2 regions of the Vibrio artabrorum genome follow, and region 1 is predicted to be linked to the other one. Evidence: predicted binding sites of a transcription regulator. Region 1 holds the regulator's gene; the other holds the start of a gene.

Region 1 (4,435 bases):
CCATGTCTGAAGACAGCCGCCAAGCTCAATCCTCTCAAGATTTATCACCTCAAGAACAATTCCGTCAGCAAGCTCTTGATTACCATGAGTTCCCAATGCCAGGTAAAATTGCCGTCGCCCTGACGAAGCCTGCAAACTCTGCAGAAGATCTGGCACTTGCATACAGCCCTGGCGTGGCTGAGCCTGTTCGCGAGATCGCACAGAACGTCGATAACGTTTATAAGTACACAGGTAAAGGCAATATGGTTGCTGTTATCTCTAACGGTACGGCGATTCTTGGTCTCGGTAACCTTGGCCCTATTGCTTCTAAACCTGTTATGGAAGGTAAAGCGCTCCTGTTTAAGCGTTTTGCTGGTTTAGATTCTATCGATATTGAAGTAAAACACCGCACAATCGATGAGTTCGTTGATACGGTTGCGAATATCGCAGATACATTCGGCGGTATTAACCTGGAAGACATCAAAGCCCCAGACTGTTTTGAGATTGAACGTCGCCTGATTGAACGTTGTGATGTACCGGTATTTCATGATGACCAACACGGTACGGCGATTGTAACGGCTGCGGGTATGCTGAATGCGATTGAACTTCAAGGTAAGGAGCTTGAAGAGTGTAAGATCGTCTGTTTGGGTGCTGGCGCAGCGGCTGTAGCATGCATGGAACTACTGATTAAATGTGGCGCTCAGCGTGAAAAAATCTACATGCTTGACCGTAAAGGGGTGATCCATACACGTCGTGATGACCTAAATGAATACAAAGCGCTGTTCGCAAACAACACGGACAAGCGCACGCTTGAAGAGGTTATCGAAGGCGCAGACCTGTTCTTGGGTGTATCGGGGCCTAACCTACTGCCTGCTGAAGCTCTAACGCTGATGGCTGATAATCCCGTTGTGTTTGCATGTTCAAACCCAGACCCAGAGATCAAGCCTGAGCTTGCACACGAAGTCCGTTCTGACCTAATCATGGGGACAGGCCGCAGTGACTACCCTAACCAAGTCAACAACGTACTGTGTTTCCCATTTATTTTCCGTGGTGCATTAGACGTACGTGCGAGCGAAATCAATGACGAAATGAAGCTGGCGGCGGTGAAAGCGATTCGTGAACTGGCAAAAGAAGACGTTCCAGCTGAAGTATTGGCAGCTGCCGGTGAGACTACACTGGAGTTTGGTAAGGGTTACATCATTCCTAAGCCAATGGACCCACGTCTACTTCCTCGCGTAGCACGAGCTGTAGCGGAAGCGGCGGTTGAATCTGGCGTAGCTCGTATCGAGATGCCAGCTAATTATATGGCATAGAGACATATAGTATAGAAACTGGATGACATAGTTGTCTGATATCGTCGTTTCGTTATCGAGACGAAAACGAATAATAAAAAACCGACTCATCGGGAGTCGGTTTTTTTATGTCTCTGATTCACAGCACACTGATAAAACTAGTCAGTGATGCAAAAAATAGAGTTCAGCGATAGCGAATCAATAATGAAGGCAGTGACTGAGTTGTTTTTATTCTTCGTCAAACGCTTCGAATTCGATGCCCATTTCTGTCATCAGTTTTTTCACTTCAGCAGGGATATCGTCAGGACGATCTTTACGAAGGTCTTCATCCGTAGGTAGTGGTTGGCCTGTGTACGCATGTAGAAAGGCTTCGCACAGTAGCTCACTGTTTGTGGCATGGCGTAGGTTATTAATCTGGCGGCGAGTTCGCTCGTCAGTCAGAACCTTTAACACTTTTAGAGGGATAGAAACTGTAATCTTCTTTACTTGTTCGCTTTTCTTTCCATGCTCAGCATATGGGCTTATGTATTCACCATTCCAGTCGGCCATTGCGTACCTTCATCACTTTAGTTGTTAGAATAAATTAATAGTGGTGATTTTAGCGGGATTTACTGCCATAAGCAAAGACATATGGACGTCTAGAAGTGTTGACGTCTCACATTTATGGAAGTAAAGTGAATAACCTATATCTAGCACAGCCGCAAAATGCCGATCAGCCGCTGTGATTCTCAGACGCAAAACTTGTAAGGAAGCACCTATGAGCAGCCGGAAGCCAGCAACAATAGCAGTACGGACGGGCATCGAGTCAGACAAGCAACATCATGCCGTTGTCCCACCTATTTATCTGTCGACTAACTATGGTTTTCCCGCTTTTGGTGAAGTGCCAAAGTACGATTACACTCGTTCTGGTAATCCAAACCGCGGTTTATTAGAAACGGCACTGTTTGAGCTTGAGTCGGGCAAAGGCGCGGTTGTCACTAACTGTGGTACTTCGGCGCTTAACTTATGGGTTTCTGCTTTCCTAGGTGGTGATGATCTTATTATCGCACCACACGATTGCTACGGTGGTACTTACCGTCTGTTTAACACTCGCTCATTAAAAGGTGATTTCAACGTTCTGTTTGTTGATCAATCGGATCAAGTTGCACTGGATGCGGCGATCGCGCTCAAGCCAAAGTTGATCTTAATCGAAACCCCATCGAACCCATTGGTTCGTGTGGTTGATATTGCAGAAACTTGCCGTAAAGCGAAAGAAGTGGGTGCTCTGGTTGCTGTCGACAACACATTTTTGACCCCAGTGTTCCAAAAGCCATTAGAGCTGGGGGCTGATTTTGTTATTCACTCGACAACCAAGTACATCAACGGACACTCAGATGTGATTGGTGGCGTTGTGGTCACTAAGACAGAAGAGCATGCTGAAGAGCTAGCATGGTGGGGCAACTGTATTGGTGCGACCGGCACACCATTTGATAGCTACATGACGCTCCGTGGTATTCGCACGTTGGGGGCGCGTATGCGTGTTCACGAAGAAAGTTCTCGTGACATTCTGACGGCCCTACAACAACAAGAACTGGTGGGGACTATTTATCACCCAAGCCTTGTTGAACATCCGGGGCACGAGATAGCAAAGAAACAACAATCGGGCTTTGGTTGTATGTTGAGTTTTGAATTTGCGGGTTCTTTTGAAGCGCTTAAATACTTTGTTGATAAGTTAGAGCTGTTTTCTTTGGCAGAATCATTGGGCGGTGTTGAAAGTCTGATTTGTCATCCTGCGTCTATGACTCACCGAGCTATGGGGGAAGAAGCATTGGCTGAGGCTGGTGTATCTCAGCAACTGCTGCGTCTTTCGGTTGGCCTTGAAGATGCGGAAGACCTCATTGACGATCTCAAGCAAGCTTTTGAAAAAACACAGCACTTTATCACTGAAGGGGAGGCCTAATAATGACAAACTTTCGCCAGCTACATAAATTTGGTGGTAGCAGTTTAGCCAATCCTGAATGTTACCAACGTGTGGTCAATATTCTCAGAGACTACTCATCCGCAACGGACTTAGTTGTTGTATCAGCCGCAGGTAAAACAACCAACCGTTTGATTGAATTTGTTGAAGCGCTTGATAAAGATGGTCGTATCGCACATGAATGTCTGCAAACACTTCGTCAGTTCCAGCTTGGACTGATTGAAGCACTGCTTGAAGGTGAGGCTGCCATTCAGCTCACGGCAACCATTCAACAGGAATTTACCGCTTTGGGTGAGCTAACCGCCCCTTTGAGCGAAGCGCAAAAAGCCCAGGTGCTTGGACACGGTGAGGTTTGGTCTTCACGTCTACTCGCGGCTTTGTTGTGCCAGCATGACTTACAAGCGGTTGCTCAAGATGCGCGTGCCTTTTTACGAGCTGACGTGGGGGCTCAACCGGAAGTTGACCGTGCCCGTTCTTACCCTCTGATTAAAGAAGTCCTGGCACAGCATGCACATTGCCGTGTGGTGATTACGGGCTTTATGGCTCAGAACAGTGAGGGCGAAACGGTACTGCTTGGTCGTAATGGGTCGGATTACTCAGCGACCGTGATTGGTGCTTTAGCTGAGGTGGAGCGCGTGACCATTTGGAGTGATGTGGCTGGCGTGTACAGCGCCGATCCTCGTTTAGTGTCTGATGCGTGTTTATTGCCTCTGCTTCGCCTTGATGAAGCGAGTGAATTGGCTCGCCTAGCGGCTCCAGTGCTGCATAGCCGAACGCTTCAACCTGTGGCTCAAAGTGCTATGGATCTCAGCTTACGTTGCAGCTATCAGCCAGAAGCCGGCTCTACGCAGATAGAGCGAGTACTGGCATCAGGTCGTGGTGCAAAAATCATAACCTCTTTGGATGAAGTCTTCATTGTTCAGCTAACTTTCGGCCATGGACATGATTTCGGTCGTCTAGAAAATGAAGTTCTTGAAGGACTTCAGCGTGCTCAATTAGAGCCTCTAGCTTATGAGCTTGAACCTGATCAAAACTGCTTGCGCTTAGCCTACACCGAAGAGATAGCAGGCAGTGCATTAGAGTACCTACAAGATCATGCTATTGAAGCCGAAATTAAGCTTAAAGAAGGTTTCTCTTTAATTGCTGCTGTGGGGGCGGGAGTCACTAAAAATCCAAATCATTGTTACGGTTTCTACCAACAGCTTAA
Region 2 (4,435 bases), 1.1 Mb from region 1:
GTATCCAACTTGTGTTGCGCGAGGTTCGACAAAATCATCAATTCGTAAGCACGATAGATGGCTTTATCTTGGTCTGGAAACTTGGCCTGGAGAGCCTCGAGTTGTTGGGAAGCTAAATTAGGATCACTACGAGATACATCGAGAATGTTAATCAACGCAGATCCATATTGAGAGAGTAATAACTCTTTCTCTGGACTATAAACACTCGGGTTTTCAGGGCGAATATGTTTTAAATCGTCGTCATAAGTTGGATAGAGCAAATACAGCCCCAACACGACACTCATCAGTAACACTAAAAGAAATGAACCTAACACATTGTTTCTATTCATTTATCAGTGCCATTATTGATTGCATTCCAATTTAATCGACGTATGTTTAAAAGCGGTCAAACATTATACCCGACAGATATACAGATTAAAATCCTGCACACTGGTGGATCTGGGTTGGATTTTTCTCACTAATTAGAGTAATCAGGCAACTTTCTTGATTTAACTCAGACAATCATCTACCTCATTGGCGTTATAGTGATTTTCCTGTTCCTATAGCCGTGACTTCTTAAGAACGAGCGGAAACATAATGAGAATTAACAATGACCCAAATAAATGAACAACGTCTTGTCGACCATTTCTGTGATCTTGTGAAAATCGATAGTGAATCACGCAACGAAAGAGCCATTGCTGAAACGCTGGCTGAACAGCTAGGCGAATTAGGTTTCGAAGTCAGCAAACTGGCGGTGCCTGAAGAGGTGTCTAACGGATTCAACGTCTATGCTCGCCTTGATGGCACACTGCCAGGCAGCATTGTATTCAGTTGCCATATGGACACGGTAACGCCGGGTATTGGTATTGAACCCATCATTGAAGACGGTATTATCCGTTCAAAAGGCAATACAATTTTAGGTGGTGACGATAAATCCGGTATTGCGGCGATTATGGAAGCGGTTCGTGTAATCAAAGCTGAAAACCAAGCGCATAAAACCATCGAGATTGCGTTCACGGTATACGAAGAAGGCGGCCTGTTTGGCTCGCTGAACTTTGATATGTCTTACATTCAATCTAAGCACGCTATTGTTCTTGATACCGGTGGTCCAATTGGTACCATCGTAACCGCAGCGCCTGGTCAACAAAAGATTTTAGCTAAAATCAAAGGTCGCCCTGCTCATGCTGGTTTAGCGCCAGAAGAAGGCATCAGTGCCATTCAAGTGGCAGCCGATGCCATAACCAAAATGAATCTACTGCGTATTGACGAAGAAACAACAGCAAACGTAGGGATTGTTGAAGGCGGTCAAGCAACCAACATCGTTATGCCAGAGCTTAAAGTTGTCGCAGAGGCTCGTTCTCTAAATGGTGAGAAATTGACAGCGCAAGTTGAACACATGATTTCAACCTTTGAAGAGAGCGCAAAACAGTTCGGGGCAGAAGTGGAAATTGAATCGACTCGTGCTTACGATGCATTCGTAATCGCAGAAGATCATCCGCACATTCTTTCTATCAAATCGGCGTTTGAGAAACTTGGCGTAAAAGCGAACACCAAACGTAGCGGTGGCGGCAGTGATGCAAATAACTTCAATGCGAAAGGCTTAACAACGGTTAACCTTTCAACGGGTATGGCAAAAGTGCATACGACCGAAGAGCATATTGCAGTGAAAGACATGGTTGCAATCACTGAGTTTGTTGTCGCTTACGTAACACAATAATCTCATGAGCGATTAGGGGGTTGCTGTTGACTCTCCCCCTATTCATCACTAAAAAGCCGAGACATCACAATGATTCTCGGCTTTTTGTTTTTTAATTTTTGCTTTCGGCTGTTCAAGCTGGAGGCTAAAGTTCACCGGAACGGGATACTCGGCTAAAAGCCCCTGCGCTTCCAGAACTGCCCTTCGTCTTTCGCAACGAGTTCGAATGTTTTATCGGCAATGATATTGCCTTTGAGCTCAACGGTCATTCGCCATTTGCCCAACTTGTTTGAGACAGGAGCCCAAATGGTGTCGCCTAGATAGAAATCCCAGTCGTTGTTACTCACATACTCTTCCCCAGCAAACGGTTCGAGAACTTCGCCTTCGTCTGTGGTGATATTGGGGTGATAAATGCAGTAGCGAATTTTCTCACCTTTGGCTTTTTTAATATTCAAGATGTAGCCAAATTCCACGTCAATTTCTGCGTCGACAATGGTGGTGAACGCTTGAATTTTTGGAAGATGTTTGGATTTGGAGTCCCACGTCGTGTAGATACCGTAAGATGTCATGTCGACGACTGCCGATCGCTTTGCCATTATGTATTACCTAATTTTCATCGTTCTTTGACATTGGCGGTTTTAGCCAGCCAAAGAACAAAAGCCTATTCTTGCCAATCTTTTGCCATACGCTTAATCACAGACGGTTCAATATCATGAATGCTGCCAAATTGCTCTCGGCACACCTCAATGACCAAATCCGCTTGATATTGACGAGCGAGCTGGCGATACGCTTTCATCTCCCATTGTTTGATGAAGGTATTTGACACCACGACATCCAGCCCCTGCTTCAAGCCGTTTTCAGCCATGTTCTGACACCACTCATGTGCCTGTTGCAGCTGTCTAGAGTCAAACCGATATTCGCCTTGGTCGTTCACAAAGTACATATCAGCTTCAACATGTAATGCATGGTAAGTTTTTGCTTTCGTCGACTTCCCCGAACCAGGTAGCCCTCGAATGAGTATTAACTTCATCTATCGCTTTATCATTCAATTCTAAACCATCAAGTTACCTAAAATACCAATCGATGACATTGATAACAATCACTCGAACTAGATCCATAGAACAAATAGGCAAACCTCTGCGAATTTGGGTGCAACACGCGCGCACCGCCCCCCAAATGAGGCATGACAAAAAGTATCAGAGACGAAATATGCCTCTCGATCCACTTTGCATATCGACAAATGTATCAAACTATTATAAATTTAGCGGTATAGACGTCTAAATATCTATCTTAGGGAGAAAACTGTGCCTATTCGCATTCCAGACCAACTACCAGCATCCGATGTTCTGCGTCAAGAGAATATCTTTGTCATGCCGGTTTCAAGAGCATCGACACAGGAAATCCGTCCACTTCGAGTCTTGATCCTTAACTTAATGCCAAAAAAAATTGAGACTGAAACTCAATTTTTACGCTTATTGTCAAACAGCCCACTTCAGGTAGACATCGAACTTCTGCGTATTGATGATCGACCAAGTAAAAACACACCAGCAGAACATTTAGATAACTTCTATCGTCAATTTGAAACGATAAAAAGCCGTAACTTCGATGGCTTGATCATCACTGGCGCACCGCTTGGTTTAGTGCAATTTGAAGATGTCATCTACTGGGATCATCTCAAAACCATCATGGAATGGGCAAACAAGCATGTCACGTCAACGCTCTATGTCTGTTGGGCGGCTCAAGCGGGTTTGAAATTACTGTATGATTTGCCAAAACGCACTCGCAAAGAGAAGCTCTCTGGTGTTTACAGCCACGAGATACATAACCCATACCACCCTATTTTACGCGGGTTTGATGATACTTTCTTAGCTCCGCACTCTCGCTATGCTGATTTCTCTGAAGAGTACCTCGCTGAGCACACTGATCTTGATGTTCTCGCAACTTCTGATGTCGCGGGGGTGTATCTAGCGGCGACCAAAGATAAGCGAAACGTGTTTGTAACGGGTCACCCTGAATACGACTCTCATACACTTCACAATGAGTACATCCGAGATTTGGGCGAAGGCATGGAGCCTGTGATTCCAATCAACTACTATCCGAACAACAACCCAGACAATAAGCCGATTGCTAGCTGGCGTAGCCACGGACATTTGTTGTTCTCAAACTGGCTAAACTACTGCGTTTACCAACAAACGCCTTACGATTTAGAGCACTTCAGTGAAGAGAATTTCACTAAAGACGATTAAACCATAACGCGTCTTAGACCATTCGATATCAAGTTGCGTCCAATCGGCGATGAATCATCCGCCCTTTGGACGCCGCTTTTTATGGTGAATGGATCGCATTCCAAAACAGATTTATCACTTCAACTCATGCGATTTCATATGATGGTTCACTCTTCATAAGGAGCTGCGCATGCCTGCTAAGTCGTTATCGTCAAAATCCACATTATTATCAAGCCTCTCGTTACTCATCACTCTCTCTCTGGTGGGGTGTGTTTCAGTGACTGAAGGGCCACTTCAGGTAGAGAGCGACCCAATTGCGATGTCTGAATCTCGTATTGAGTTAGGCTTAGGTTATCTAGGACAAGGTAATATGATGAGAGCCCGTGAAAACCTAGAACTGGCGGTCAAGCATGCGCCAAACTATTACCGAGCGCGACTTTCGATGGCACATTACTACGAACAAGTCGGTGAAGTGAATGAAGCAAGATCGACCTATCAGAAAGCGCTTCGTTTGGATTCCAAAAACGGTAATGTA

Evidence for each region. Region 1 encodes MetJ, which represses methionine synthesis genes. Its sites were predicted from a motif close to TTAGACNTNTANANGTCTAA; they were not measured.
Region 2: the regulator MetJ is predicted to act here: its motif matches at 2,937-2,956, upstream of metA (homoserine O-acetyltransferase MetA).

What each region holds. Positions count from the first base shown of each region.
Region 1 is NZ_AP025458.1:2,781,174-2,785,608, reverse strand. Features, by position in the region: gene OCU36_RS12645 (malic enzyme-like NAD(P)-binding protein) at 3-1,292, shown strand; gene metJ (met regulon transcriptional regulator MetJ) at 1,500-1,820, opposite strand; gene OCU36_RS12635 (O-succinylhomoserine (thiol)-lyase) at 2,029-3,210, shown strand; gene OCU36_RS12630 (bifunctional aspartate kinase/homoserine dehydrogenase II) at 3,213-4,435, shown strand, end outside.
Region 2 is NZ_AP025458.1:1,643,257-1,647,691, forward strand. Features, by position in the region: partial or broken gene OCU36_RS07375 (GGDEF domain-containing protein) at 1-329, opposite strand, end outside; gene OCU36_RS07380 (M20/M25/M40 family metallo-hydrolase) at 590-1,696, shown strand; gene OCU36_RS07385 (DUF3859 domain-containing protein) at 1,849-2,271, opposite strand; gene OCU36_RS07390 (ATP-binding protein) at 2,337-2,705, opposite strand; gene metA (homoserine O-acetyltransferase MetA) at 2,980-3,921, shown strand; gene pilW (type IV pilus biogenesis/stability protein PilW) at 4,091-4,435, shown strand, end outside.